DNA from 3 places in the Marinomonas sp. S3726 genome. Region 2 is predicted to be linked to each of the others. Evidence: predicted binding sites of a transcription regulator. Region 2 holds the regulator's gene; each other region holds the start of a gene.
What was found. Region 2 encodes FNR, which switches genes on or off when oxygen is low (the NO sensors DNR and NnrR bind a similar motif). Its sites were predicted from a motif close to TTGATNTANATCAA; they were not measured.
Positions count from the first base shown of each region.

Region 1 (10,384 bases), on a different contig from region 2:
ACACTGATAATATGTTTTGAAATAGGTTCAAAGGCGGCTCGAAAGTGCAGCCGAGAATGAATAAGAATGTATTTTTTTTGACTAAGATCGATGCCGGTATGAGACAGGTAAGCTTGGTCGTAAGGTTCACAACGCTTACTGCTAACAATTAATTCTAGCGAGCCAGTATCCAATACCGCGCTCATGCCTATATCAGCCTGGAAACCAGGCATCATTGGCCCTTTCAATTTAAAGCGGCCATCATGAATCGACTTTACTCGGCCCTTAAGTGTTAATGGCTGACCTTTAAGCTGTAAACTTGGCACATCACTTTTACCACCTATACTCAGATCAACGTCAGCACCGACTCCTGCTTTTGCCATTTTAGCCACTGCCGTTGCATCCCAAATTGGTCCAGCAACTACCTGCTCTAAACCTTGTGAGATGACCTCTTTAATCACAGCCATACTGTCAGCATTGCCTCCAGCACCACAGTTATCACCATGATCAGCCAGAACAACCGGAAACTGATTTAAGCTTTTAGCGAAAGAAATCGTGTCGTAAATTGGGTCTTGCTGATAAACAAAGGCTTCTCTTTGCTGCCAAGCAGCATCCAAAACAGCTTCAATGACAGCATTACTCATGACTTTTTGAGAAGGAATTAAAGCATCATAGACAACCAAACAACTCACACTTACATGGGATATATCTGCTAGAGGAAAGCCAGTAAATAGTGTCACATTTAACACGTCTTCATTTGTTTCTACCTTAGACGCTATGGCAAGCACGTCTTTCATAGGCTGTTCAGATGAGGCTTGCTTTAGCAAATGAGGCATCATAGGGCGCTTCTGCCACAACATTTTAGGCTTAACTTTACCCTCTAATGTCTTAAGTAAAGTATACGCAGTGCGCATGCCTGCTTCGTACATATCAATATGAGGATTAGTCCGATAGCCAGTAATAATAGAGGCATTATCAACCATGTCTTGTGTGAGATTAGTATGCATGTCTAGAGTAACTGCAATTGGTAAATCTGCATTAATTGCTCGAATACGCTTAAGCAGTTCTCCCTCACCGTCCTCAAACTCATGTGTCACCATTGCGCCATGAAGGTCTAATAAAACGGCATCACAACCTTGTGATACAGCCTCACAAATTTGTGACGCAATTGACTCAAAGGCAAGGTTATCAACCGCGCCACTTGGATCAGCATTTGCGGCAATAGGTAGTACCACCTCTGCTCCTAAACCATCAGCAAAATCTAAAAAGGCATCGATAGGAAAACCTGAATCTTGATATGCTGCTCTTGCAACATCACCTTGGGGAGGCATTGCATAGCCAGTACCACCAGCAAACGCTTCATAAGGTGTCGGCTGTGCCGAAAACGTATTGGTTTCATGTTGCATCATGGCTATTACAAATCGCATTACTCACCTCTGTATAAGCTGAACTAGATCGCTGTTTAATCGCTAATTTGTTTACATTTCATTGAAAGCGATAATCTTGATTAGCTGTGAATTAACAACGTCTTCTCAATATAAAAGCCTGCTAATTAATATCAATTTCGCTAATACAAGTTTTTTTTATGCTCCCCCTTCGCTAGTCAGCGTCACTTTTTTCTTATAAGCAGGGCCACAAGGTCCAAGGCGAACATTGTTTCTGAGGTTTTGATAAGCAAGATTAGAAAGGCGACATGGATGAGCACCAGGAGAGACTACCTGCATCATTTTGCTAGCAATAGTGGCAAAGTCAGCTTGAAAATGCACTGTGCTTTTAAGCACCAAAATACGGCATTCATCTAACTTGATATCAAGATGATGAAACACAGAGCGATCAACACATTGAAATCGATCACGACTTATCACAACGCGAATGTCAGCTTCATCAGATTGCAAGCGCAAACAAGCTAATCCACCCACATTGGCTTTAGCACCAGAATACATATCACCCGTACAGGTAAAGCAGCCATCGGTGACTTTTTCGACTAACCAACGCCCTATTACAGGTTCAGAGTTGAAACTAAAATGGTTTCCCACTTGTGCATCTATATATTGGCCTTCACCAATAACCCGCACTTGTTCTATTAACTTGGCATCACAAATAGCTGCAACCACGCCACCTTTAACACCGGCTTTTATCATTTGATCAAGAATGCCTGTGGTATCACTGGTGGCACCTGCTCCAGAGTTATCTTGCACATCAGCTAGGATGACAGTGCCTTGGGAATGTTTAGCAAGATGCTTTAAAGAGAGCTCAATCGCTTCATCAGCTTCTAATAACTTATCTTGATAAATCTGTTCAGCTTCAAGCACTGTGCCATATAGCTTATTAACACTCTGCCTTAAGATCGCTTTGTCACTGCCATAAGCCACAATCGCAGGACCTGCATCATAGATATCAGCAGGTGGAAAACCTAATGCCAGCTCTAATCCTTGTGCACTATCTTGATCCCACTGCTCTAAATATTGGTATAGCTGTTTATTGGGTTTATCATTTGTGCACTGGGCGGATAAAGGGATGAGATAAGGGATTTGACACAATTGTTTGTAACGTAGCCCACCTTCTAACCAAGAGATTAGGTACTCAAAGGCTCTCTCACCTGTTTCAATCATATCGATATGAGGGTAAGTACGATAAATACTAATAAGATCGCTTTGCTCTACCATTAAAGGCGATACATTGGCATGAAAATCAAGACTCACAACAATAGGAATATCATCAGAAACAATCGTTTTTATCCGTCTTAACAACTCACCTTCTGCATCATCATATTTGGCCGTAGCCATAGCGCCATGCAGATCAAGATAAACGGCATCAAAGTCAGATTCAGTCAATATCATTTGGCAAAGTTGTGACATGATATCTTCAAATGCCTGATCATCAACCAAACCACTTGGCTCAGCCGAACACCAAAGTAAAGGTGAAAGTTCGTGACCAGCCTGCTTTGCGCTTCTCATGAAGCCAGTGCTTGGCAAGCTCATACCATCAAATACAGATAGCATTTCATCGGCAAAAATCATTTTCGGCCAAAGATCTGCTTTTACAAAGTCACTATATAACGCAGGTATAGGAGAAAACGTATTGGTTTCATGCTGAAATCCAGCCATCAATATCTTCATATAAATCTCACCAAATTGGTCCTAAAAGTCTTAAGGCAGGCTTTACTCTCTTTTTGATATCAATAACTAAATCGGCTTAACAGATTGTTATCTAAGGAGCTACGTGCTTAAGTTATAAGGAAAGTTTACTCTCCATATTTAGAGAGCTTCAATTTCGCGAGTAAGGTAAAAATAGAGCAATGTTAGATGCCAATAGCTTAAAAAAGCATAAACTAGCGACAGCAGAAAAGGTCGAAAGTGAACTAGCTAGCAATTTACGCTACCTATGTGATCAGAAGTCATCTATTTCTAAAGTGTGCCGTGACCTAGATATTAACCGACAGCAATTTAATAAATATCTAAGTGGAATATCACGCCCATCAAATTCAAATTTAATTAAGATTTGCGATTATTTTCAGTGTGATTCAGATGTCATCAATTTACCCCATCAACAATTTGTCGCATTGAGCAAACAAGCCCCAAAGCAGTCAATTAGCTCTGACTCACAACACCTATTAAACCTTTTAGAGATCACTTACCCAAAAGCTGACAAGGACCTAACCCGCTACCTTGGTTTCTATAATGTTTATTGCCACTCTATGGGATTCCCAGGCTATATAGCGAAATCTGTGGCACACTTTTATGTTAAAGACGATCGCATTTTTTGTAAGACCATTGAGAAAATGGATAAAGTAGATGAAGAAAAGGGCCCTTGCTTTACCTTTAAATACTTTGGCGTAGTTTCACTGATTTCAGATCGCATTTACATTATTGAAATGGAGTCCCTATTAAAGAAGAACCTATCTATGGCTATTCTTTATCCAACCTATCAACCCAAATTTCAATTTTTAAATGGCATTAATGCTGGTGTTTCTAGTACTCACGGTCGAGACCCTGCCTGTCGTTATATTACCTATGAATTTTTAGGTACAAGCATCAACATTAGGGAAGCATTAAAAGGTAGCGGGCTATATCGACTGGATAGTCCTAAAATAAGCGAGGATGTAAAAAACCGCTTGAAAGTGAAAAAGTCGACCATAGACCCTGATGTCTTTTTTGGTTACGACTATATATAAGTAGGATGTTTAGGAGTAAAAGGGCTAGCTGAATAAAGACAGTCAGCCCAGTGCTAATTTACTCTCTTATCAGAGGTGCGAAGTAAGGCTTTCCTTGCCTTGATCGCAATTGCTTAATTCTTTCTAGAATTAAGACTTAAAAGGTGTAACCCATACCTATCATAACCACATAAGGGTCGATCTCGGCATCAAAGGTACCCACTGTTGTTTTTACTTCTGTGTCTATATCCATATACCAAAGTGACGCATTAAAAAACCAGTCTTCATTTACTTCAACATCAATACCAGCTTGTACAGCTAAACCAAATGAATCATCTAGTTCTACTTCTGTATTATTTAGCGCTCCGAAACCTTTCTCTTCAAAGAAAGTGGTGTAGTTTAAACCTGCACCTAGGTAAGGACGGTATTTGCTGTCCGCTTCACCAAAGTAGTACTGACCCATCAGAGTCGGTGGTAAATGAGACACTTCTGCAATCTTACCTAAACCATTTGTAGAAACATCATGGGTAAAAGGGGTTGCCGCTAATAACTCGATACCCACATTATCAGTCATCATATAGGTAAAAGTTAAACCCACTTGCATATCATTTGTAAGCTCTAGTTCACCAGTGTTTAAAACGTTATCACTGGATTCATTTGGCATTACTGAGGCTAATCCGCCTCTCATGAAAAAATCCCCTTCTTCATGAGCCATTACCATTGGAGAAGCTAACGCCAACATGACACTCAGAGGTACTATCTTTTTCATATTTCTGTCCTTATTGATTGGTTGATCTAGTGAGCAGGCAAAATATCAGCTTTTTCAAAATCTCTCTTAACCTAGATCAATAGAATTCGAGCCATAGCTCTGCTAATTCAAATATCCAAAGCTAGATCAAGTTTTCTGCAAGTATCTCGCTCTTTTCTTATTCGCTGCTCATTTACACAAAAAGACAGACAATCCACACCGATTTCAAAGTTAAAAATCACTTCAATTTAATAACCTTATTGTTCAAAACGTTTTTTTTAAAATTAAAAGTCAACGGTTAAAAAGATATATACACAAATCACGCATACATTTCACATTTAGTGCCAACTGATGACACTTTTAAGGTCAGAAACGTGAACTTATTAGTAAAAGTTGACATTAGATTGACTATAAAACGCACGAATGGAAGCATAAATGAGCAACACAAAGTGCTTAAAAAGCAAAAAAAACTTATGGCAAAACGATTAATCACAATCGCAAAAACCATAAATAATAAGAGCAAATGGAGATTGTAATGAAATTGAAAAAGTTAGCTTATTTAGTACCTGCTTTGATGTATATGACAACTGCGCAAGCCGCTGACATAGTGCAACTTAAAGCAGACCAGAATCAGTCAATTATTGGCCAGTCCATTGTTGGTCAATCATTAACTAATTTGCCGCAAGCCCTTAATTTAGATAGTAAAAACTCTTTTAAGAGTCATGATGTAAAGGCTGTTAAAAAAGCACGTTTACGTCAACAGTTCAACGGAATTGAGGTGTATGGACACTCCTTGTCTGCTAAACGCGACGCATCTGGCCAAATAAGCGAAGTAGTAGGTAACTATATTGCTAACATTGGCAATGACGTGACTTCAGTAAGCGCTGATTTAAGTGAAAAAGAAGCCATTGCAATCGCGTTACGTAAGGATGGTCTAACTAAACCAGAAAGAAGCAGCGCTGATTTAATTATTTGGCTTGATGAAAGCCAAACTGCTCACCTAGTTTACAAAGTAGATATCTTTACTGGCGGCGACACTCCAGCTCGCCCTATTAGCTTCATCGATGCGAATTCTGGTAAGGTTTACAAATCTTGGAACGCACTAAATCATGGCATAATCGGTCAATCTGCACCGTCACACAATGACAAAATCATTGGACAATCTACTGAAAGCAACGAAATCATCGGTCAATCAGTAGAAGCCGTTGCCAGCCAGAATGCGACAGGTATAGGTGGTAACGAAAAAACAGGCGTTTACTACTATGGTACTGATTATGGTCACCTACAAGTTGACTCTGACTGCCGTATGGAAACAGACAATGTTGCAACTTATGACCTGAACAACAGGACATCTGGCGGCAGCATTTATGAGTTCACTTGCCCTGATAACAACGAGAAAGCGGCTAACGGCGCTTACTCTCCACTAAATGATGCTCACTATTTTGGTAATGTTGTTTATGACATGTTCCAAGACTACATGGGCACAGCACCTTTAACATTCCAACTAAAAATGAAAGTGCATTACGGCAATAATTATGAAAATGCATTTTGGGATGGTTCGGCAATGACCTTTGGTGATGGTTATTCAACTTTCTACCCTCTCGTAAGTCTTGATGTCTCTGCGCACGAAGTGTCACACGGCTTCACAGAGCAAAACTCAGGCCTTGAATATGCAAACCAAAGTGGTGGTATTAACGAAGCTTTCTCTGATATGGCAGGTGAAGCCGCTGAGTACTACATGAAAGGCACAAACGATTGGCAGGTAGGTGCAGACATCTTTAAAGCAAATGGTGCACTACGCTATATGGATACGCCAAGCCGTGATGGTAAATCGATTGATCACGCCGATGATTACTATGATGGTCTAAATGTACATTATAGTTCTGGTGTTTATAATCGTGCATTCTATCTACTAGCTAACACTAATGGCTGGAACACTAAAACAGCTTTCCAAGCATTTGCACTGGCTAACCAACTATATTGGGGTGTTAACACCACATATGATGAAGGTGCTTGTGGTGTCATGAAAGCAGCAGATGACTATGGTTTTGATACAACAGATGTTGAAGCCGCTTTCACAACAGTTGGTGTTGATTCAAGCTGTGGTGTCGTTGTTGAGCCAGAAGAAGGTGTTCTTGAAGATGGCAAAGCCATTTCTGGCCTAAGTGCAAGCACAGGTAGCCAGTTAAACTATGTTTACACTGTACCTGCTAATACTAGCTCTGCAACAATTGCTATCTCTGGTTCTTACTTTAATGGTGATGCTGACCTTTATGTAAATAATGGCAGCGAAGCAACAACTAGCAACTGGGATTGCCGTCCATACAAGTCTGGCAATAACGAGTCTTGCACCATGTCAGTAAGCTCTGGTGATAAGCTATACGTTATGATCAATGCTTACTCTAGCTTCTCAGACGTTACGCTTACAGGTAACAAAAACTAAGCTTGCTTAGTTTTAATTGAAGTTATATCCCCGAGAAAGTCTTCGCCCTAGTGCGGAGGCTTTCTTGGTTTACAACTAAAGATTTAATTTCAAAAATTAATAATAGCGTCTCTATCTGCTACAAATCAGGCTTCAAACACTCATTCATAATTTTTAGTATTCAGCTCCTCCAACAAGCTTTAAAATTAACAGATTAAACGTTTGAACGAGAAACTTATGACAAGCCATAACACCTTAGACTTAGATGACGCTTTTCAACTTGCAGAGCCAGCTGCAATAGAAGCGATTAAAACTTGGACAACGCCATTATTTATTGCCCAACAACCTGATCATGAGTTTTTAAAGGACGAGCTTGTAGACTTTATCTATCAATGTAAGGATCAACAAAAAGAGAAAATTGATAGTCTTGTTGCTCCCATCGCTAAACATAAATTGTTTGAAAGCCCGTTAAACTTCCTTGAAGCAGACACGCCTGAAGTTATGGAGCTGAAACGTATTTTTGAAGAACTTTTAGCTGAAGTCGCTTTTGAAGTAAATAAAGAAGCTTGGCCAGAAGAAGTGGAAGTCGAGGCAAATATTATTGAATCTTGGTACCACGTCACACAAAACGGCGGTTACCACGATGCTCACTCACACCCTAACTGTTCATGGTGTGGCATTTATTATTTAGACCCTGGTGAAAGCACCTTAGGTGAACGTAATGGTGTAAACCGATTTTATGACCCTAGAGTCAATGCTGAGCACTACTCAGATGCAGGTACTGCCTATTTAAGTGGCCAAGGTGTGTGGGATTTTGAACCTAAAGAAGGCCAAATTATCTTTTTCCCTTCTTACCTAAAACATGCAGCCCTTACTTATTTCGGACAAAAAGATCGCATTGTCATTGCCTTTAATGCTGTTATTGATATTTATTAATTCTCTTCTTTGGCTCTTAACTCAAGTATGTGAGAGCCCGCCCTCCTTCTGTTATGACGAATTAGTGAGTGAACTGTCACCCACTTTTTCTAACCATCTTATTGAACCTCATCTAATATTTAGTTCTTAGGATTAACTGAACTGAAATAAAAACAGCAAAAAAGTGCCTTAAAACTGCCATTTAATTGCAACAAAGACTCACTACCCTGTGTTCAGGCTTAAAACTAAACACGCGTTTAATAATCTTCTCATAGCAATAAAATAGGTAGGGCAGTACTGATGTATACCATGAGCAAAGAATTACAGAACAAAGAGTTAACCTTGTCAGAATCACAAGAGCAAACAATACAAGAAAACGAGATAACAGCACTAGAACCAACTTTCAATAAGCTAGTTGATACTGCAATCAGTCGTCGCCGCTTCTTTGGTGCAAGTGCAACAGCGGGCCTTGGTGGCTTCTTTGCTTTTTCTAGTGTTGGTAATGCTGTCGCATCTGGCATGGGCAAACACACAATGGCAAAGTCACCACTAATTGGCTTTGACGCAATTGGTACATCGACAGCAGATACTGTTGTTTTACCTGATGGCTACCAGTGGCAGAGTTTGGTTTCTTGGGGAGATCCATTATTTGCTAACGCACCAAAATTTGATCCTAGCGGTAACGCGAATGCAGCCAGTCAAGCGCTACAATTTGGTGACAACACTGACGGCATGAGCTTATTTCCATTAAGCGAAAACCGCGCAATTCTTGCTATCAATAACGAATATACTAACTACAAGTACCTATTCGCAAACGGTGGCGAAAGTCTATCTAAAGATGACGTACTAAAAGCTCAACATGCTCATGGTGTGTCTATTATGGAAGTTGAACGTGACCAACACAACTACTGGCGTGTACTAGACAACTCTAACTTCAACCGTCGTATTCACGTTCAAACAGAGATGAAATTGACTGGCCCTGCGGCTGGCCATGATCTAATGAAAACGAAAAAAGACCCAAGTGGTACACAAGTTTTCGGCACCATGAACAACTGCTCAAACGGGTCTACACCTTGGGGGACTTACCTTACTTGTGAAGAGAACTTCAACGGTTACTTTGGTGCAGACGAAAGTGTGGCTCGTACAGAAGAGCAAAAAATGTACGGCATCAAAAACAACGAAAAACGCTACCAATGGTACAAACAAGATGAGCGTTTTGACTTTGGTAAAAACCCAAATGAACCTCATAAGTTTGGTTGGATTGTTGAGATCGACCCTAAAGATCCTAAATCAACACCGCTTAAGCGTACAGCAATGGGCCGCTTCAAACACGAGAACGTTGCAATCCACGTAAACTACGATGGTACTGTTGTCGCTTACATGGGTGATGATGAGCGTGGTGCGCACATCTACAAATTTGTTTCTAAGCATAAGTACAACGCCAACAACCCAGATGCTAACCGTAATCTATTAGTAGAAGGCACACTTTACGTTGCTAAGTTCTCAATGACTCAGGACAAAGGTGCTGGCGAGTGGGTTGAGCTAACTTTCGGTAAGAATGGCCTAACACCAGAAAATGGTTTTGCAGATCAAGCTGAAGTGCTTATTTATACACGTAAAGCAGCTAAACATGTTGGTGCGACAACCATGGACCGCCCTGAGTGGATTGCAGTACACCCAGAAGGTCATCAAGTTTATTGCACACTAACTAACAACAAAAACCGTGGTAAAGAAGGTCAACCAGTAGGCGGCCCTAACCCAAGAGCCGCAAACCACTATGGTCAGATCGTTCGTTGGACACCACCAAATGGTGATCACAGAGCTGACAAGTTTAACTGGGACCTATATCTAGTGGCAGGTAACCCAAATCAGCATCAAGATGCTTATGCAGGTAGCCACAACATTGGTTCTCACAACATGTTTAACAGCCCAGATGGTATTGGCTTTGACCAAGGTGGCCGTCTATGGATTCAAACAGACGGTAACTACAAAAACAAAGGTGACTTCCTAGGGCAAGGTAACAACCAAATGTTATGCGCTGATCCTGATACAGGTGAAATTCACCGTTTCATGACAGGCCCAGTTGGTTGTGAAATCACAGGTCTAGAATTCAGCACAGATAGCAAGTCTATGTTTGTTGGTATTCAACACCCTGATGCTCACTTCC
Region 1 is NZ_JXYC01000011.1:198,536-208,919, reverse strand. It holds gene TW85_RS10365 (M81 family metallopeptidase) at 1-1,406, opposite strand, end outside; gene TW85_RS10360 (M81 family metallopeptidase) at 1,563-3,098, opposite strand; gene TW85_RS10355 (helix-turn-helix transcriptional regulator) at 3,278-4,153, shown strand; gene TW85_RS10350 (OmpW family outer membrane protein) at 4,290-4,901, opposite strand; gene TW85_RS10345 (M4 family metallopeptidase) at 5,416-7,323, shown strand; gene TW85_RS10340 (putative 2OG-Fe(II) oxygenase) at 7,540-8,238, shown strand; gene TW85_RS10335 (PhoX family phosphatase) at 8,527-10,384, shown strand, end outside.
Region 1: TW85_RS10350 (OmpW family outer membrane protein) is a predicted target of FNR. The motif match lies at 4,968-4,981, and genes of this name have one in related genera.

Region 2 (10,384 bases):
TGGAAGGTATTCATTCCAAACATATGCCTTTGGGCATACTGTCTAGAGATGAGTTTGAAGACACAACAACTGAAGTAAACTTATGCTCTGGCTCAAGAGTTGTGATTGCCTCTGATGGTGTGCTGGAAATGTGTAATGATGAAGGTGTTATGTTGGGTGATGAGCAATTTAAATCAATTTTAGCTAGTCCTGACAACTGTATTTCTGTTGAAAGCTTTCAGTCGGCTTTAATAGAGCAATTACTCTCTTATCAAGGTAAAGCAGAGCAGCTTGACGATATAACACTTCTTTCTATTAATACATAAGAATAACCAAATTTCACTAGGTTATTCTTATGTTTAATTTGTTACTTTTTCTTGCTTTTACTCTTGCCTGTCTTCTTTTTGTTGTTTGTATTGCGCTTGTTGTGGTTAGGCTTGTTTGTCTTTTTTTCTGGCTCTGTTCTTAGGGCAAGATAAAGATCTGTCACAACTTCAGGAATCTGTTCTATACAAGATTGAGTTAATTTTTGATTGCTTTTTATTTGGCTAACTTCTTCGTCTTCGAATAGATCAGAAGCAACCATAAAAGGAAGGAGTAATTCGGCAATCGCGTCTTCCTTATCGTTTTCAAACCAAAAACGTTCGGTTAAAAACACACCTTCCATAAAGCCAGAAGCCCACTCTTGTAATTCGCTCAGTTCTTCAGGGTTTTCTGCAAGTGTAAGTTCACAAGGGACAATAAATTCATCTTCAGACTCTAGCTCTTTTTGTATGTCTAGGTGAAGGCGCTCTAGAAGTGTTGTGATTTGTTTTTCTTGCTTTTCGTTGGAGAAGTTTGGAGTTTGTTCAAAAATGATCTCCATCCAATTTTTAGGCGGATGGGCTGCTGGGCAAACACTTAATGCAGTTAAAAAGCCATGGGCCATTACAAAATTTTGGCACTCTTCGTGAACAGAATCTGATTCTAAAAAGTCTTCTAATGTTTCAAGTTCTAAATCATCAAGTGGTTGATGTGACATTTTTTAATCCTACAAAAATAATGGCGAATATTTTAACTAAAAGATTTATGAAAATCGATGCGAAAATAATGACTTTATAAGATAATCACTTATCTATGAAAATGATTAAGCAGTTATTAGAAAAATTTGGCCATCAAGACTTTTTGCCGCTTCAAGAAGAAGCGATAAAAACCATCATCGATGGACAAGATTTGTTGTTAGTATCCCCAACAGGGGGGGGGAAATCACTTGTATATCAGCTTCCTGCATTAAGGTTAGAAGGTGTGGCTGTTGTTGTATGTCCTCTGTTAGCGCTTATGTCACAGCAAGTTGAGAAGTTGAAATCTATTGGTGTAAGAGCTGAGTTTTTAAACTCTACTTTAAACCCTGGTGAACAAGATGACCTGGCTTATTCATTAAGAGCTCAGTCAATAGACCTACTTTTTTTATCTCCAGAAAAGCTGTTGCAACCATCCGTTATTGGTTTGTTAGAGCATGCAAAGGTCTCATTCTTTGCAATTGATGAAGCCCACTGTATCTCTCAATGGGGTCAAAGTTTTCGGCCGGAGTATGGCAGTTTGGGCTTGATCAGAAAAAACTTTTCAAATGTGCCTATTGTCGCAATGAGTGGCAGTGCTGATACAAAAACACAATCCGAGATTTTACGATCCTTATCTTTGCAGTCGCCAAAGATTCTTCAGCAAAGTTACAACCGAGAGAATATAGAGTTAACCATCTCTCAAAAGCGTTTAGCTAATAAACAACTATTGAACTTTATTAATCATGAGCCACATCTTGGTTCAGGGATTGTTTATTGTCGTTCCAGGCGCAAGGTTGAAGAGCTAAGTCTTTGGCTTAATGAGCAAGGTATAACTAGTCTTTATTTTCATGCAAACATTTCTGACAAAGATAAAGAAAAGAATCTGAGATTATTTTCTAAGAATGACAATATCGTTATGGTTGCAACGTCTGCCTTTGGGATGGGGGTAGACTTCGATAAAGTACGTTTTGTTGTGCATATGGATCTCCCAAATAGTGTTGAAAACTATTATCAAGAAATTGGGCGAGCAGGGCGTGATGGTCGTTCTGCAAGAGCGCTACTTTTGTATGGTTTACAAGATATGCAAAAGCTATTGCAGTTTGAGATGGAAGTGAATTTTACCTCTGAATCTGATTGGCAGAGAACATTAGCCTTTTGCAAAATATTAGAGCAAAGAGGCTGTAGGCGTAAGAGTCTTTTAGCGCATTTTGGTGAAGAAATCCTTGATTGCGGGAATTGTGATAGATGCAAAAATAAAGAAATAGAGCACAATGTCACTATAGCTGCTCAAAAGTTTTTATCTTTATTGCATAAGACTAAAGGGGGGGTTCCGTTTGGCGTTCTAATTCAAATTTTATTAGGAAAAAAAACAAAAGCCGTAGACTCTTGTTTTGGTCAGGCGATGAGTCTGTTTGGTCAAGGAACTGAGCTTAATGAAACTAGTTGGAAAAAACTGGTTCGTTACCTGATTGCAAATGAATATATCATGATACAGCAATTTTCACCTTTTCAGCTCGCTCTTCATGAAAAAGCAAAAGCTATTCTTAAGTCTAACATTCAGGTGGTGATTAATGAGGATTACTTCCATCCTAATCATGAAGTTTTGCCTATGCCAGAATATAAAAAGAAATTAATTCAGTGGCATACAAACACTGGAGAAGAGGTCTTCTCACCTAAGCAGTTAGACCTAGTTGCAGAGCATAAACCTAAGAGTTTAGCTGCGATGAGTCGGCTGACGGGGCTTGCTAAACATGTTTTGGAGCCTCTATCACCACCTATTTATGGCTCATCAAGTATTGGCGCTATTAGCTAATGCATAGAGAGGAGTTTGAGCTATCAGTGACAGAAGCTGTTTTATCATCAATTGCTAAGGCAAATAGATATTTTCAAACAGATATTAAGATGGTGAATATTAAATTTAATCAAAGGGGGTCTGCAGCAGGTACAGCCTATTTACAGCGACATGAGGTCAGATTTAATTATGATATGTATCTGCAAAATCCAAATGAGTTTTTGAAAACAGTTATACCTCATGAGATTGCTCATATTTTTGTTTATCAATTATTTGGACCTAAAGTTAGGCCTCATGGTAAAGAGTGGAAGAGCGTGATGCTTAATGTTTTCAACTTAATGCCGAGTCGAACCCATAACTTTTCGGTTAAAGCGCCACTTAAGAGTTTTCTTTATGAGTGTGACTGTATGGAACATGCTTTAACCATTAGACGGCACAACCGAATACTTAAAGGTAGTGAATATCAGTGCCGTAAATGCAAAGGAAAGTTGAGGGCAAAGTAAATTTATCCTCATATCAAGAAGATATTAATTTGATATGAATCATTATTAAGGTATTATCTTGGCAAAATTTATCGCTATGTTTGCTTGGAGATGATATGAACAACACACTTAAACTTTTTGCTGGATTTGCTATGGGTTTAGCAACCGCTGTAATGGCTAATTTCGCGCCTATGATAGTGCCTGCAATGTTAGCTGTAATAGCCGCAGCTGTAATTATCGATTCTCTTGGAATCAACAAGCAAGCATAATGCTTTTTAGGGCTAACTTAGTTAGCTCTATATATCCTTTCTAATTCTCCCTTCGTAAAAATTTCTTTTTATTTCCCTAATAGATTCAATTAATTGGATGCGGTGGATTTGTTACTGTTGTAGAATGTCGCTATTTGTAATTATGTGAAAGTAGCAATGGATTTATCAACGAGCCCGAAAGAAAAAACAGAACTAAATAAGCTTCATAAGCGCTTAAGAAGGCAAACTGGACAAGCAATCGCTGACTTCAATATGATAGAAGATGGTGACAAGGTCATGGTCTGCTTATCTGGTGGTAAAGATTCTTATACTATGTTGGAGATTCTTAGAAACCTCCAAGCAAGTGCTCCAATTGAATTTAGTATTGTTGCTGTTAATTTAGATCAAAAACAACCTGGTTTTCCTGAGCATATTTTACCTGAATACTTATCTTCAATTGGCGTTGATTTTCATATTCTAGAACGTGACACTTATAGTATCGTTAAAGAATTAGTGCCAGAAGGGAAGACGACCTGTGGTTTGTGCTCTCGTTTAAGGCGTGGTTCTTTATATGGCTTCGCAGATGAGATTGGTGCAACTAAAATTGCCCTTGGTCATCATAGAGATGACATATTAGAAACTTTGTTTTTGAATATGTTTTTTGGTGGGAAAATCAAGTCAATGCCACCTAAGCTGTTAAGTGATGATGGCCGTCATATGGTGATTAGGCCGTTAGCTTATTGTAAGGAAAAAGATATAGAAGCTTTTTCTGAGTTAAAAGAATACCCTATTATTCCTTGTAATCTTTGTGGCTCTCAAGAAAATTTACAGCGTCAAGTAATCAAAAATATGTTACAACAATGGGATAAAGAATACCCGGGCCGTACCGATACGCTTTTTACAAGTATGCAAAATATCGTACCATCGCATATGGCTGACACGAGTTTATTTGATTTTAAAGATTTATCTATTAGTCCTGATGCCTTAGATAAATTAAATATAATTTCACTATAGGATATATTGATGAGTTTTAATAAATATGCAATTACATTTGCGCTTGGTTTGTTAAGTGTTGGAGCGAATGCATCCAGTGTTTCAGGTACATTATCTGACGATACGGCCAAATTAAATGCGTCTTTAAGTATTGATCCAATAGAAATAGAAGCAGGCGCCTTATATCTCTCTGAAGGCGGTAAGTCTGGTTATCTTGGTGTAATGATAGTTGATAAAGCAGATCCTATTGAAGTAGGTGTTGGTGCTAGATTGCGTGCTGTGGAAGGTGATTTAGGTGTAAATGACTCTGGTTATGCCATTGGATTAGGTGGTTACTACCGTTATATTATCCCACAAGCTAACCGTGTGAGCTTGTATGCTTCTGGTTATTACTACCCTGGACTTTTTACCTATGGTGATATGAAAAGACAGCATGAGGCTGATCTAAGGGTTGAGTATTATGCAACACGTAATGCAAGAATTTACTTTAGCTATAGTGTTGTTAAGACAGAATTTAATGATTATAGTGACAAATATACATTAGATGAAGGTGTGCACTTTGGTGTAGCAGCTTATTTCTAAATAAGGTTAGTTGATATAAATAAAAAGGGCGCTAGATTAGCGCCCTTTTTTTATTCGCCTTCAAAGGCGCAAAGACTATAGACAGGTATCTCTAAGTCGCTGATGATTTCACTGCCTTTCAAATCAGGAAGATCAATAATTGCTGCAACTTCCTTAATATTAGCGCCTTGTGATTTTAATAGGCTGATAGCAGCAGTCAGAGTGCCACCTGTAGCGATTAAATCATCAAAGAGTAATACTTGGTCACCTTCAGATACTGCACCTTCTTGAATTTCTAGCTCGGCTTCCCCATACTCCAAGGCATACTTTTGAGAAATTGTTGCACCAGGTAGTTTGCCTTTTTTTCTTACCAAAATTAATGGCTTCTGTAGCTCATAAGCGAGTATTGAAGCAATTAGAAAGCCACGTGCATCAATGCATGCGATGTGACTAATATCGGTTGAAATGTATCTGTGAATATAAGCATCGACTACCATTCTCAAACCCTTAGGGTCTGAGAATATAGGAGTAATATCTCTAAAGCTGATCCCTTGTTTTGGCCAGTCTTCAACGGTTTGGATTAAAGATTTGATGTAAAAATCATCGTAAAGCATTATATCGCCTTGTATTAGCTATTAAATGCTTTCAATTTTATCACAATCTTCTGACATGCCGATTAGTTTTTGCATTTGATCTAGGTCGATAATGCTAATTTCTTTACCGTCTACTTGGATCATGCCGTTTTTTTGGAATCGAGTAATGACTCGACTAACGGTTTCAACAGCTAAACCTAAATAGTTGCCAATTTCACCTCGTGACATAGCAAGTCTAAATGATGTGGCAGAGTAACCACGCTTTTTAAAGCGAGCACTTAAGTTAAGTAGCAGGGAGGCAACTTTCTCATCAGCATTTTTCTTGCCAAGTAACACCATCATTTGTTGGTCGTCACAGATCTTACGGCTCATTACTTTAAAGAGCTGGTGCTTAAGAGTTGGGATTTGCTCAGAAAGCTGCTCCAAATGAGAAAATGGGATTTCACAAACCGTTGTTGTCTCGAGAGCTTTTGCAGAAACTGGGTAAATGTTTTTATCGATACCGCTTAGGCCAAGTAATTCGCTTGGGCAATAAAAGCCAGTAATTTGTTCTTCACCGGAATTCGTAATGTTAAACGTTTTTAGTGTACCTGTTCTTACTGCATACACAGACTCAAATTCGTCTCCCTGACGAAATAAGATGTCTCCTTTTTTCAAAGGTTTTTTGCGTTCAATGATCTGATCTAATCGATTCACATCGTCATCAGCTAAAGAAATTGGCAGGCAAAGCGCGCTTAGGCTGCAATTTTGACATTGAGATGTAAGCTTGCTGTTAAATCGAGCGTTGTTAAGAGCTACAGACATAATGATCTCCCTGAACTTGATCTATGTTTCTAAATTACTTTAGAGTATGAAATTACGTTATTTAAATATTTATCAAAAGTCATGCAAATACAGCGGATTAAAAGTCTTCCTGAGTCAGTTACCTTTATATGGAGGTTTGGCTCATTTGTTAACTCAATAATGCTGTCTTCTTCTAGTTTTCTAAGTTCTGATAGCTCATTTTTAAAGTAATTTGAAAATACAATATTAAACTCACTCTCTACATCACTTGAATCTAGTTCAAAGTTGCAAATTAAAGACATAATTACCTTATGTCTTATTTGGTCGTCACGATTACTCATGTATCCCTTCATAATCGCTAACTGGCCGTTCTCAATGCTTTTGCGATAATCTTTTGTTGCCGTATGGTTTTGAACATATGTATTGCCTATTTGGCTAATGGCTGATGTGCCGAAAGCCAATAGGTCACAGTTTGCATGTGTCGTATATCCTTGGAAATTCCGTTTCAACTCTCCTTTATTTTGTGCTTGTGCCAACGCATCCTTGGGTTTGGCAAAATGATCCATTCCTATGTATTGATAGCCCGCACTGGTAAGCATATCTATGCATAATTTAAGAATGGCTAATTTAGTATCTGTGTCTGGGAATTGATCTTCTGGAATCTGTCTTTGTGAGGCAAAACGCTTAGGTAAATGTGCATAGTTAAATACAGATATTCTATCTGGATCAAGTTCGATGACTTGGTTTAGCGTATGTTTAAAACTTTCTACACTCTGATATGGGAGCCCATAAATAAGGTCAAAGTTTATTGAATGATAGCCAAGTTGACGGCTATGCTGCATTAGGCTGTCGATTAGCTCATAGCTTTGTATGCGGTTAATGGTTGTTTGAACTCTTTTATCAAAATCTTGAATGCCGAAGCTTAGTCGGTTAAACCCTAATTCTCGAAGAGCTTCTAGTTTTTCTAGGCTTACTTCTCTTGGGTCAACCTCAATGCTGTATTCACCTTTGTCATCAGATAGCAGGTTAAATTCTTGCTTGATATAGCTGATTAGTTTTTTGAAGGCTTCAACTGATAAAAAAGTAGGTGTGCCGCCGCCAAAATGAAGTTGTTGAACTTCTCTTTCGTTGCTAAGCATCAAGGACTTTAATCTGATTTCTTCAATTAAAAGCTCTAAATATTCATCACCCTTTTTATAATTTGATGTGATGACTTTGTTGCAAGCACAGTAATAGCAGAGCTTTGCGCAGTAGGGTACATGGAAGTAAAGGCTCAATGGCTTGTTCGAGGGCGTAAGCATTTCTTCAATTAATGAAAGTTTGCTAATACTGCTATTGAATTGGGGTGCAGTAGGGTAAGAGGTGTATCTAGGACCCGAAATATTATATTTTTGAATGAGTTGTGTATTCCAGAGCATCTAAACGTCCTATTAAAAATTCTTATAGTATTTTAACTGCTAAGGAGATTTAAAAATTGATATATGTCAGTATTTTGGTTGGCGTGTTTTATAAATATAGTGCTATCGAGTAAATACGTCTTGTATTAAGTTTTGGAAAAAAGGAAATGTCCATACGGCGTAAATGAGCATAAAGATTCCACTGACAGTGTTGAGGTGATACTGCTTCCAGCTATCTTTTAGGCTTTTGCTGAAAATTCCAGTTGCTAGCATAGCAGGCATGGTGCCAAGGCCAAAAGCAAGCATAAGTATAATTGCTTCTAGTGGAGTTGATCTTGCTGAAATCCAGATTAGGCTTGAATAAACGAGGCCACAAGGAAGCCAGCCCCATACGAAACCTGCTAAAAATGCCTGTTTACGAGTTCTGATGGGTAATAGTTTTTTGGCAAAAGGTGAGATATATTGCCAGCCAAACGAACCAAGCTTTTCAACTTTGAGTATTAATTGCGACTGTTTTAGGAGATAAAGTCCCATTAAGAAAAGAATTGTTGCAGCTATGGTTCTTAGTGCATAGCTTGCACTTTCATAATAATCTGTAAAAGACTGGAAAAAAAAACTAAAGATAAGCGCTAAAATTGTATAGCTAGTAATTCGACCTAGATTATAGTTTAGTTGGGTTGTTAATAAGCCTTTGTTGCTAGATGTATTGAAGGATAAGGCGCTTATAATTCCGCCACACATTCCAAAGCAGTGACCAGCGCCGGCAAGGCCAATTAAAAAGGCGGTTAGGAGATCAAATTGGCTCATTTTTCTTTATCGTTATCATCTTCTTCAAAGAGAATTCTTTGACCTTCGCGGTCAAGGTCTTCAAATTGGTCCTTTTTTACAGCCCAAGTAAAAATAGCGACAGCAATAAAAACAAAGACTGCTGCAATAGGAATTAGCAGATATAAGCTTTCCATTTTTTCTCCAACAAATTATCTAGATAGTCGACTAGCATTAAGTGCGACGAGTAAAGAGCTAAGAGCCATACCTATCGCTGCAGCCCAAGCCGGAACATAGCCTAGAATTGCTGCAGGTAGCATGATGGCGTTATAGCTAGCTGCCCAAAACAAATTCTGTTTTATGATGATTTGGCATTTCTTAGCTAGCTTGATCGAATGATTAATTGTTTCAATTTGGCTATTTATTAAGACAGCATCAGCATGGATTTTTGCCAGATCAGAGCTTGCGGCCATGGCAATAGAGGTGTTTGCTCCAGCAAGAGAGGGTACATCATTTAATCCATCTCCCACCATTAATATGTTAGCTTTGTCTTTTTGTGTGTTGATCCATTGCCATTTTTCTTCGGGTGAAACTTGGCACTTAAAATGATCAAACTTTTCTGGTTTTAAAACTGATCTTGCTGACTCACTTGTATCACCAGTTAGCAAGCTCACTTGAATTTTATTGTTTCTTAGGTCGCTTATTGCTTCTTGGCAGTGAGGTCTTAGTCTGTCTTGTAGATAGATGGTTCCAATGACACCAGTATTTTCTTTAGCTAAATATAAGGTTAACCCAGTGAATTCAGAAGGGCTTGTTTTTATATTCTTGCTCAAGCTAGAAACAAACTTTAAGTTACCTAAAAGGTAACGCTCACCATTTATTTTTCCTTCAACGCCTAAGCCTGTGTGATTAATTATATTCTCAGCTTGAATAGGCGATGACTGTCTAAATGCTTTTGCGATTGGGTGAATTGACTCTCTTTCAAGTGCGCTTGCTATTTGAAGACAAAACGTATCATCAGTAGAGTCAATATGACTAATGTCGAACTGACCATGGGTAAGTGTGCCTGTTTTATCGAATATTATGTGACTGCATTTTGCAAGTGACTCAATTACGTGGCCACGTGTGACTAATAATCCAAATTCTTTTAGCTTATTTGTTGCTGATGTGAGTGCGACTGGTGTCGCTAAAGAAAGTGCGCATGGGCATGTTACAACCAATACACTAATCATTATCCAATAGGCCTCATCTGAGCCTGCAAGTGTCCAACCTATAAATGTTAGGCTTGCACATATGAGTACAAGAATGACGAAGTAATGAGCTACATTGTCAGCAATCTTAGCTATTTTAGGTTTTTCACTTAACGCTCTATCTGTAAGTCGTTCGATTGCAGCTGCTCGTGTTTGTTTACCAATAGCAGATACTAGTATTTCAATATTTTGTTCAACATTTATGGTTTGAGCAACCACATTGTCGCCAACAGCTTTGGTGATAGGGAGGTATTCTCCTGTTAGGCTTGATTCATCAATACTGGTGCTACCTTTAGAAATGATGCCATCTACAGGAATATTTTCACCTGATTTTATCAATATGGTGTTACCGAGTGATATTTTGCTTAACGGGATTTCTTTTACAGGTTCGTTTTCTTTAATTAACCAGGCGCTTGATAGCTCTTGTTGGTTACGGTTATTGCTATAAGATTTATGTCTTGCTGCTTCTTCTAGAAAACGACCTAATAGTAGAAAGAAGGT
Region 2 is NZ_JXYC01000012.1:161,174-171,557, forward strand. It holds gene TW85_RS11380 (fused response regulator/phosphatase) at 1-305, shown strand, start outside; gene TW85_RS11385 (YecA family protein) at 347-1,000, opposite strand; gene TW85_RS11390 (ATP-dependent DNA helicase RecQ) at 1,096-2,832, shown strand; gene TW85_RS11395 (SprT family zinc-dependent metalloprotease) at 2,859-3,314, shown strand; gene TW85_RS26155 (hypothetical protein) at 3,410-3,562, shown strand; gene ttcA (tRNA 2-thiocytidine(32) synthetase TtcA) at 3,719-4,555, shown strand; gene TW85_RS11405 (YfaZ family outer membrane protein) at 4,565-5,116, shown strand; gene TW85_RS11410 (adenine phosphoribosyltransferase) at 5,167-5,709, opposite strand; gene fnr (fumarate/nitrate reduction transcriptional regulator Fnr) at 5,731-6,492, opposite strand; gene hemN (oxygen-independent coproporphyrinogen III oxidase) at 6,522-7,889, opposite strand; gene TW85_RS11425 (sulfite exporter TauE/SafE family protein) at 7,992-8,675, opposite strand; gene ccoS (cbb3-type cytochrome oxidase assembly protein CcoS) at 8,672-8,830, opposite strand; gene TW85_RS11435 (heavy metal translocating P-type ATPase) at 8,846-10,384, opposite strand, start outside.

Region 3 (10,384 bases), on a different contig from region 2:
AGCGACATAATAGACCCATTAGTTGTGGTGGTCGCACTCTCTATGGCAGCAACACCTATCTTAATGATATTGCAGGATAAAGTGATTGAACCCTTGTTTGTGAGAAAGGGCTGCAAGCAGCAAGAAGCCGATGAAATTGACGATGGTGATACACCTGTTATTTTAGCTGGCATGGGGCGTTTTGGTCAGATAGTTGCGCGTCTTTTAACTATGAAAGGCTATCAGGTCACAGTCTTAGAGCATGATGCTGGCCAAATAGAATTGTTGAGGTCTTTTGGTACCAAGGTCTTTTATGGCGATGCTTCTCGGGGGGATCTTTTGCATGCTGCTGGTGCTGATCATGCCAAGTTACTTGTGGTCGCTGTGGATGAACATGAGAAAGCCATGGAGATAGTGACTCATGCTAGAAAGCACTATCCGCATTTAAAAATTCTAGTTAGAGCAATCGGACGTTTGGAAGTGCATGACCTTAACGTTGCTGGGGCTAATATTATTGTTAGGGAGACCTTCCATTCAGCACTCAACCTTGGCGAACAAGCCCTCGAAGAGTTAGGTTTGTCTAAGCAAGAAGCTCAGAATAGTGCAGAAATATTTAAACAACATGATGAGCATAATGTGTTGGCGATGGGAAGTTTCCATGAAGACGAGAAAAAGTATCGCTCTCAAGCTCAAGAAAATTACGATGCATTGGCTGCCGTTTTACAGGCTGATGTAAACGATGAGGAGTTAGAGCAAGCTCCCATAGATACGAAAAAACCTGTTACTGACTAATTGCCGAATGTTAATAGGGCCTTTTTAGAAGGCTCTATTAATACAAAAAGATCAATAAAAAACTGAATTGAAAGATAGAACTTAAGACCATCTATGTCCTTTTTACCTCTGGTTTATCACGCCCATTATTCGATTCCTTTTCCTGCGGGGCATCGATTTCCCATGCAAAAGTTTGCTTTGTTAGAAGAGGAGTTAAGGCGAGTTGGTGTTTTAACGGATAAAAATCTGTTTAGCCCATCACCTTTGTCTCTCAATACATTAATGCGGGCCCATGATCCTGAATATGTACAGGGTTTTGTGCGTGGTAATTTGTCAGATAAAGCCATGCGAAAAATTGGGCTACCTTGGTCTGACTGGCTGGTGGAGCGGACACTAAGGGCCGTATCTGGCACCTTGTTGACGGTCGATTTAGCGCTTGAATATGGTATTGCGGCACATCTTGCTGGTGGTACTCACCATGCTCATAAGGACTATGGCACAGGTTTTTGTATTTTTAATGATCAAGCCGTGGCTGCGATTCATTTGGTTGAGTCAGGAAAAGCGAAGAAAGTATTAGTACTGGATTGTGATGTTCACCAAGGTGATGGCACTGCTGCTATGTGTGCTTCATATGATGCAATTGAAACCGCTTCTTGGCATTGTGAAGAAAATTACCCAGCAATTAAGCAAGAAGCTGGGATTAATATTCAAATACCAAAGGGCGCTGAAGATGCTGAGTATCTGGCTATTTTAAAAGCCGATATTCCTAGGTTGTTAGACGAAATTAGCCCAGACTTTGTCTTTTATGATGCCGGTGTTGATGTCCATAAAGATGATAGGCTAGGTTTTTTAAATTTAACCGATGAAGGTATTTGGCAAAGAGATCAATATGTTATTGATGAATGCCAAAAACGAAATATTGCAATAGCTTGTGTGATTGGTGGTGGCTACGATAAAGATCAAACTAAAGTGGCTTGGCGTCACAGTATCTTGCATAAAGCCGCTAACGCCTTGATCAAAGAAAATGACATGCTTTGATTGAAGGCTTATCTGAGCTTTTTCTTATTCTTTAGGTGGTTCTTTAGCTGATAAGTTCGAGATTATGAGCTTAATTCAGGCTGTATCCTTGTTCATTATTTGACTTGTTATTCAGCTATTCAGTTACTCGTGGTTCTTTTGTTCATGTTTACACTCATACATCTTGTTATCGGCCTGCTGGATATAGCTTTCAATCGAGCTAGGTAAGAGGCTATTACATTCAATTAAGCCGTAAGAGAAACCCACTTCGTATTCCAGCTCTTGCGATGAGACCACGCTTTTAAGGTGGTGCGATAGCTTTTCTATCATTTCATCTGCCGAATTAAGGTCTGAGTTAAATAAGAGGGCAATAAACTCATCTCCCCCGATTCGTGCCAAAAGGTCAAAATTTCTGAAACTAGACTTCATCACACTGGCAAACAACTGTAATGCGTTATCTCCTTCGCTATGTCCGTATACATCATTGATATGTTTAAACTTGTTTAAATCAAAATAGACTAAGGTTGCTGGCATGTTTTGCTTTTTATTGAAGTTTAAATAGTGATTAGCAACGAGAGTAAAGCCACGGCGATTAGATAGGTTAGTGAGTTCATCCATGGTTGAAAGTTGAATTGCACAGAGTTCTTGCTCAACCGTATAGGCAAGATCCGATAGGGCCGTTAAGTCTTCTTCGGTAAGCTTTTTAGGCTTTTTATCTATGATGCAAAGTGTGCCGATTTTTTCGCCGTTAGCAGCGGTTAATGGGTGCCCTGCATAGAAGCGAATATTTGGGTCACCTGTGACTAATGGGTTATCGTTAAAGCGTGTGTCTTCAAGGGCATCTTTTATATAAAAAGTACTGTTTCCCAAAATGGCATGGCCACAAAATGAGATATCTCTAGGAGTTTCTGAGGCAGATAAACCATCGCTTGATTTGAACCATTGTCGGTTTTCATCAACCAAACTCACCAAGGCAATAGGGACATTAAACAACCTTTTTGCCATTCTGGTGACTCTATCAAAGCGTTCCTCTGGTAAGGTATCTAGAATATTCAGCGCTTTGAGAGTTTCCAGCCGTTTTTCTTCAGTATTTGGTAATTCAGGTTTTTTCATAAATTAGTCCATTATGAATTTATTGGTGTTTAGCTTGTTACTGTCTTTTAGTTAGCTGCTTTTTTCTGTGCCTATTTTTGAACCTTCTTCAATTATTAGACTAAGATTTAAGTGTAGTTACTTATTTAGGACTGGCTAATTTTCACAAATAAAATTTAGTAATAGGACAAACTTGCTAGATAGATATCTATCTGTTCAAATATGAAACAGGTTCAGTGATTTTTAGGGGAGGGGTTATGCAGGTCGATAAACCCATGGGTGCTTATCAAACAAGTTTGGCTGGTATACAGAAAGCCGAACAACAAATGTCGAATGCGGCAAGGGATGTGGCTGCCTCTAGCGCGACTAGTCCTGATACTGAACGCCCGATCCAAGCATCTCAAGATCTAAACCAATCTCTGATTAAACAACAGGAAGCTAAGCTGCAATTTGAAGCGTCTGCTAAAGTCCTAGAAGCCAGTAATGGAACCCTAGGTAGCTTGATAGATATTAAAGTTTAATAAAGCCTCACTTCACAGTACGATTTTTTGATCATCCTATAGTACGTCTCCTCTATTGCTAGGCTAGTTTTTGCCCTTCATTTTATTGCTGCCATTTTTATGCGTTTTGATACATTGGCATTTATTTTGATTTTCGCATTTTGTGTCACAAAATAGACGAACTATGAAACTCGGTATACTCTTAAACTCCAGCAAATAAAAATCTGTTTAGTGCTCCCATGCAAAAACTCTTCTTAAGTATCACCTTCCTATTCATTGCTTTCGTTCTTTGGGTCATCTTTATGGCGAATACAGGGCAAGATATTTGGCTTTTTGAACTGACTCGTAAAGTTCCCTTTGGTGACAAGCTAGGGCACTTTTTAGTTTTTGGTAGCTTAACTCTAATGGCTAACCTTGCAACACGTGGCAAGCAGATGCGTTTTAAGCTTGGTTCAATTTATTGGGGGAGTCTTTCGGTATTAATCTTTGTGACACTCGAAGAATTAAGCCAATACTTTGTTGCGACCCGTACCTTGGACTTATTGGACTACCTTGCGAACTTGTTAGGTATTTTATGCTTTACTGGCTTGAGTCGAGAGCTTATGCGTAAAACCCTATTTCGCAATAGGGTCATCAATTAGGACAAGGCTTCTTACTACTAACCTACTACTTAACGGATTTGCGTTAATCTGTGGGTGACAAGCTTTTTAAACGGTAATGCTTTATTACCCAGTCTGATACCAACTTTCCTCACTACTTTCGCCCAAGGTTTTTTGTTGGTGTAGAGGGCAACTATGGCATTGGTTGCATCGTAAAGCGGCTTGCTTAATAGCTTATGACGGGCTTCATATTCATGTAATAGTCGCTTAGAGGCTATGTTTCTGCCTTTCTTGTGCGCCTTGATAACGAGCTGGGCGAGAGTGTCTGCTGAACGTAAACCTAAATTGAAACCATGGGCGGTCACTGGGTGCATGCCTACAGCAGCATCGCCAATGAGAGCAAAGTTTTGGCCGATAAAGCGGTCAGACATCACTCCAACCAGAGGATAAGCAATTGGCTGGCTGATAAGTGTCATCTTGCCTAACCTGTGATTCAACATGGATTCAGCCTCAGCACAAAAGGCCATATCATCTAAGGCGAGTAAGCGCTCTGATTCGCTGGCGTTGACGGTAATCACAATGGAGGATGTATTTTCTGCAAGGGGTAAAATGGCACAGGTTTTATCATACTGAAAGCATTCTTGGGCGGTGTTATTGTGGCTGCTTTCGTGTTTCATATTGCACACTAACATAACCTTTCCATAATCTTTCATTTTAGCGCTTAAGCCCATCATGCGGCGTGTTTCAGAAAAGCGACTGTCAGAAGATACTAAGAGTTTGCATTCGATCAGAACATCGTCAGATTCAATTAAACAAGTGTCTTGATTAGTATGGAGTTTTTTTACCTTTTGTTCACAGACTAAGCTGATATAGGGTTGTGCTTTAACTTGGTTATATAGCGCTTGTCGGATTTGATAATTAGCGATCAAGTAACCAAGTGGGGCGTTTGGGTCATCCGATCGATCAAACTGTAAGATAGATGCAGATTCATTTGTTAAGGTGTTCAAATCGCCATTAATAACCTTAGCCTCTTTAATTTGGTGTATGGCATCAGTCGGAAATGTTTGCCAAACACCTAATTCAGACAAGATGGTTTTAGATAAATGTGTCAGGGCAATATCTCGACCATCGAATTGAGGCTGGGCAATACTCTCTATTGATTGCTTGTCTATTAAGGCAACTTCTAGGCCTGATTGGGCAAGGTTTAGCGCAAAACTTAATCCGGTTGGCCCTGCACCGATTATGGCAATATCTAGCTTTTTCTTGTCCATTACTTACCTCTATATCAATAAAACGTTTTAGACGCAGGCTATCAGTTTGTACCCTTTTAAGGCTGATATAAGTCATGTGGTGAGTTTAAAAATGAGAATCTAGCTTAGATTTAAAGGGGCTTGGCCCTATGTTAAGCTTTCTCAAATTAATCAATAAAAAGAGTACGTATGGATTGGATGCTAGGGGCTTTTTTTGTGATGGCCTTGTTTGCCGCCATACTATCCACATTAGCTGGTTTTGGTTCAGCCTTGATCTTGATTAGCGCGACCTCTCTTATGTTCGATATAAAATGGGGCATAGCGTTAACTAGCTTCTTTTATTTTTATAACACCTCCTTAAAAACCTACTATTTAAAGTCCTATATCAACTGGCCACTGGTATTTAAGCTAAGTCTCTTTTCTGTTCCAGGTGTGTTGATTGGCGCCTATTCTTTGTTATTTTTAGATGCGAATTGGCTTGTATTTATACTCGCAGCTATGTCTTTGCTTTACTTAGTAATTGATCTATTTCGTCTTATGCCAAATTACAAGGTGAGTGATAATGTCTTAATTCTTACGGGTTTTATCTATGGTCTTGTTTCGGGAGCTGTGGGTTCTGGTAGCCTCATAAAAGCCTTGGTTTTTAAACAGCTAGCATTGAAAAAAGAAACTTTTGTTGCCTCTATGGCCGCCAGTGCCTTGCCATTAAATATCATTAAGATAAGCATTTTTACTTGGGCATCTTTAGTTGCATTTGAGGATATGTCCTATCTTATTGTCCTTTTGTTAGCCAGTTACCTAGGGACTCATATTGGCAAATATTATTTATCAAAATTGAAACAGAAATGGTTTGATCATCTTGTTAGACTTATCTTACTGATGTTATCTATCAGCTTAATTTTTAAGGCAATATCAAATTAACTAAAAGGGATTAGTAATGACACTAGCGCAATGGATTATTCGTTTAAATGCTTTATTTTTTAGTCTTTACGGTTTGTTGTTTTTCTTTGTGCCGGAAACACTTTTATTTTGGGTAACAGGCTCAGCTGCGAATACCACTTCAGCCATGATTGATACTCGGGCAACTTATGGTGGTATGAGTTTGGCGATTGGGTTATTACTTTTCTATTTCTCAATGAAACTGGTTTATGAGAAATTAGGCTTAGTATTCGTCATCTTAATTATGGGGAATATGGCTTTTGGTCGTAGTTTAGGTATTTTACTTGATGGTAACCCGAACCCAGTTATGTGGCTGTTTTTAGTCGGAGAGTTAGTTACCTTAATTATTAGTGCTGTCTTACTCACTAGAGGGCAGGTTAAGTCCCAATTAACTTAACGACAATTTTATGTAAGTGATTGAAATATATAGAGTGTCACCTTGGTGTCATGCTGGTGTCGTTCTGAATCTTTGGGTCTGTTGTTAAAATTTATTCTTATTATTTTAAGGGATGGCTATGGGTGTTAAACAGTTAAGGTTGGATAAAGGCTGGTCTCAAGAAGAGCTGTCACAACTGTCTGGTTTAAGTGTGCGTACTATTCAGCGTATTGAACAAGGCAATAAGGCAGGGTTGGAAAGTCTGAAATCCCTTGCTGCAGTCTTTGAGTTACAGGTATCTGACCTACATAAGATTGAACCTAATCTAATGGCTAGCTCCAAAACCGAAAAGCAGGAGACGGATAATATGAATGAAGAAAGCAGCAATAATGGGAAGGAGTCCGCGGAAAAAGCCGCTGTCATTGCTCAGGTGAAGCGTATTAAAGCTTTTAATAAAAACCTGCTTAGCTATGCAGGTGTCATCTTACTTTTATTGGTGATTAACCTGCTAACTAGTCCAGACTATTTTTGGGTAGTTTGGCCTGCGCTAGGTTGGGGAATCGCTTTATTGATTCAGGGGTTAAGTGCGCACGAGGTTGTGAATGTATTTGGCTCTGATTGGGAAAAGAAACAAATTGAAAAGCGTTTAGGTAAAAATCAGGACTAACTGGATTGGAAGAGGTTTTATTCATGGATCAGCATCCTTGCGTGTCTTTTTTAGTGATTCGTGATAACAAGATATTGTTAGAGCAAAGGTCTTTGTTAAAAGAGTCAGATCCGGGTTTGATTGCTATCCCTGGTGGGCATATGGAAGAGGGGGAAACACAAGCGCAAACCCTACACCGTGAAATGGATGAAGAGTTAGCGATAAAGGCGTTGTCGAGCTACTACCTCTGCTCCTTGTATCATAAGGCAACCGAAGAATTGCAGTTAATTCATTATTATGTGGTTAATGGTTGGCAAGGTGAGATAAAAGCACTAGAAGCCGATGAGGTGTTTTGGTCTGAGATAAATACTGCCGATATAGGGCTAGCATCAGATCGAATTGCTTTAAATGAATACTTACGTTTACAGTCATTCTTGGAGCAAAGCGAATAAGCTAGGGTAAAAGTAAGAAGCTGGAGCTGCTTGCAGATTCGGTATCAGGTAAAAAGTTAAGCATTAAAAAAGGGCCTTCAATGAAGGCCCTTTTTCGTTTCTTAGGTAATTAAGGTTTGTTACAACAAACTTAGTGGCCTAGGAAGATGAACTTCAGGATGAATAGCACAGTTAATGCCCATACACCTGCAGAGACTTCATTCGCTTTACCACCACCCACTTTTAGGATGGTGTAAGTTAGGAAGCCAAGCGCAATACCGTTTGCAATAGAGAAGGTGAAAGCCATCATCACAGTAGTTACAACTGCTGGTGCGAATTCAGTTAGATCGTTCCAGTCGATTTTCTTCAAAGAACTCATCATCAACATAGCAACGTAGATAAGAGCACCATCTACTGCGAAGGCTGGTAGCATTTTCGCTAGAGGCAAGAAGAACATACCGAGTAGGAAAAGCACACCGATAGTTACCGCAGTAAGGCCAGTACGACCACCAACAGATACACCCGCTGCAGACTCAGCGTAAGAAGTTACTGGTGGGCAACCAAATGCTGTACCAATTACAGATGAGATAGAGTCAGCTTTAAGAGATTTGCTTAGACCTTCGATGTTGCCATCTTTGTCTTGTAGGTTAGCACGCTCAGCAACACCCATAAGTGTACCGGCGGTATCAAAGATGTTAACGAATAAGAAGGTAACAATGACAGGAATCATAGCAACTTCAAGCGCACCCATTACATCGGCTTTCCAAAGAATAGGTTCAATTGCAGCGAAATCTGGAACAGCTAGCATTCCGCCATAGGCGACGAAACCGGAGGCAGGCGCCCAAGACTTAGCTTCTTCAGCCACAACGAAGAAGTCTGTTGGCAGGATCCAAGTCATGATGAAAGCGACTAACGTTGTGATACCAATACCTAGTACAACCGCACCGAATACTTTACGGTAGCTAAGAACAGCGATCAGGAAGAAACTTAAAAGACCAAGTGCTGGCGCTTCTGGACCAAATTTACCAAAACCAAAGTGTGTTAGGTCAGCAAGTGCTAAAGCGTTATTTGGATCTGGTACTATCACCCCAGTAAAACGTAGACCGATAAAACCAAGGAACAAACCAACACCTGCTGTCATAGCAAGACGTAAGCTCATTGGAATACTATCTAACATCCACTCACGCAATCGCGTCACACTCATTAACACAAAGAGCATGCCTGATATAAAGACAGAACCTAGTGCAATTTCCCAGCTATAGCCCATAGAGCCAACAACAGAGAAGGTGAAGAAAGCGTTAAGGCCCATGCCTGGCGCAAGGCCAACAGGCCAGTTTGCATACAAGCCCATTAGGATGGTGGCAATAGCAGCACCAAGACAAGTGGCTAGGAATAAGCCGTCAAATGGCATGCCTGTTTTTGACATGATGATAGGGTTTAGAACGATGATATAAGACATGGTAACGAAGGTTGTTAAACCTGCCATCATCTCAATTTTTGGAGTGGTCTTGTGAGCAGCAAGTTTAAAGAGGCGTTCTAGAAAGCCACCTTTACTGCCCTGATTATTATCATAAGCTTGGTTAACCTGATTCATAACTACAGTACTCTAATTATTTTAATCGTTTATGCCGCTTCTTTTTATTATAACGGCGCGATTGTTAAGTGATTTTTAAGTAAAAAGCCTCTTAACTGATTCGAGAAAAGAAAGCTGTGTTGGACCTTTCTCTCTCAATACTTGAACGATTGTACAGGTTTTGAACTGGGAATAAAGACTAGTAATTTCACATAGTGGTGGGTTTTACAAAAAGTTTGCACTTTTTATTTTGCGCCACACTTGCCTTTTTTCTTTAATTAAAAAATTGTACAAAAAACAGTATATGAAAGAATAATTTATCTCACGCGAGTGAAATAAAAAGTAGGTTATGAATAAAGTCAAAAAACATGGTTTTCTCACATTATAAAAACTTATTATGATGTGAAATGATATTTTGTTGATTGAATCAGTCGTGTAAGCCCAACGGGGAGATTATAATACAATTAAATAGTTGTTATAAAACAATGATATAGCTTTTTTAGCCTCATTCTCATAAACAGTGTTTATTTTCACTATTGTAAATAAGCCATAAGTTATTAAGTTGTGCTTACGACTTAATATTGAATCGAACTTGTTAACTTCCCCGCAAAACGTTTTCTATAAGCGCCTGGTGTCACGCCAACTCTTTGTTTAAAGAGTTTTCGAAATGAATTCGCATCCTGTAAACCCACTCGATAGGTAATTTGTTCGAACGCTTCTTGGCTCGATTCGAGTAAATGCTTGGCTCTTTCTAAGCGTAAATTTTGTAAGTATTGAATTGGTGTTTGCTGAGTCGCTTCCTTAAATCTTCGAATAAAATTACGCGTGCTCAAACCAAACTCTTGTACCAAGTTTTCCATACTAACTGGCTGATGTAATTGCTTCTCTAGCCAAATCTGTATTTTCAAAATCTCACTATCATGATGGTTCTTTTTAAATGTTGTACTGGCATAGGGGGTTTGGCTGCGGTCGCCAGTATCTACCAATAGTTTTTTTGCGCACTCAGCACCAAGCTGAGGAGAACCAAACTTGCGAATAATATAAAGTAAAAGATCTGCACTGCTGGTTGAGCCGCCTGAGCACATAATCAGGCCGTCATCTGTTACTGTTCTTTCCGTATGTACTTTTACTTTGGGAAAGTGAGTTTGTAATTGTTCGCAAAATAGCCAATGGGTTGTTGCTCTTTTGTTGTCTAATAAGCCTGCCTGTGC
Region 3 is NZ_JXYC01000006.1:239,981-250,364, forward strand. It holds gene TW85_RS06510 (monovalent cation:proton antiporter-2 (CPA2) family protein) at 1-771, shown strand, start outside; gene TW85_RS06515 (histone deacetylase) at 865-1,788, shown strand; gene TW85_RS06520 (sensor domain-containing diguanylate cyclase) at 1,912-2,880, opposite strand; gene TW85_RS06525 (hypothetical protein) at 3,117-3,380, shown strand; gene TW85_RS06530 (VanZ family protein) at 3,599-4,000, shown strand; gene ubiM (5-demethoxyubiquinol-8 5-hydroxylase UbiM) at 4,030-5,229, opposite strand; gene TW85_RS06540 (sulfite exporter TauE/SafE family protein) at 5,398-6,129, shown strand; gene TW85_RS06545 (DUF4345 domain-containing protein) at 6,146-6,544, shown strand; gene TW85_RS06550 (2TM domain-containing protein) at 6,663-7,190, shown strand; gene TW85_RS06555 (NUDIX domain-containing protein) at 7,214-7,621, shown strand; gene TW85_RS06560 (NCS2 family permease) at 7,752-9,194, opposite strand; gene TW85_RS06565 (helix-turn-helix domain-containing protein) at 9,749-10,384, opposite strand, start outside.
Region 3: ubiM (5-demethoxyubiquinol-8 5-hydroxylase UbiM) is a predicted target of FNR. The motif match lies at 5,292-5,305, and genes of this name have one in related genera.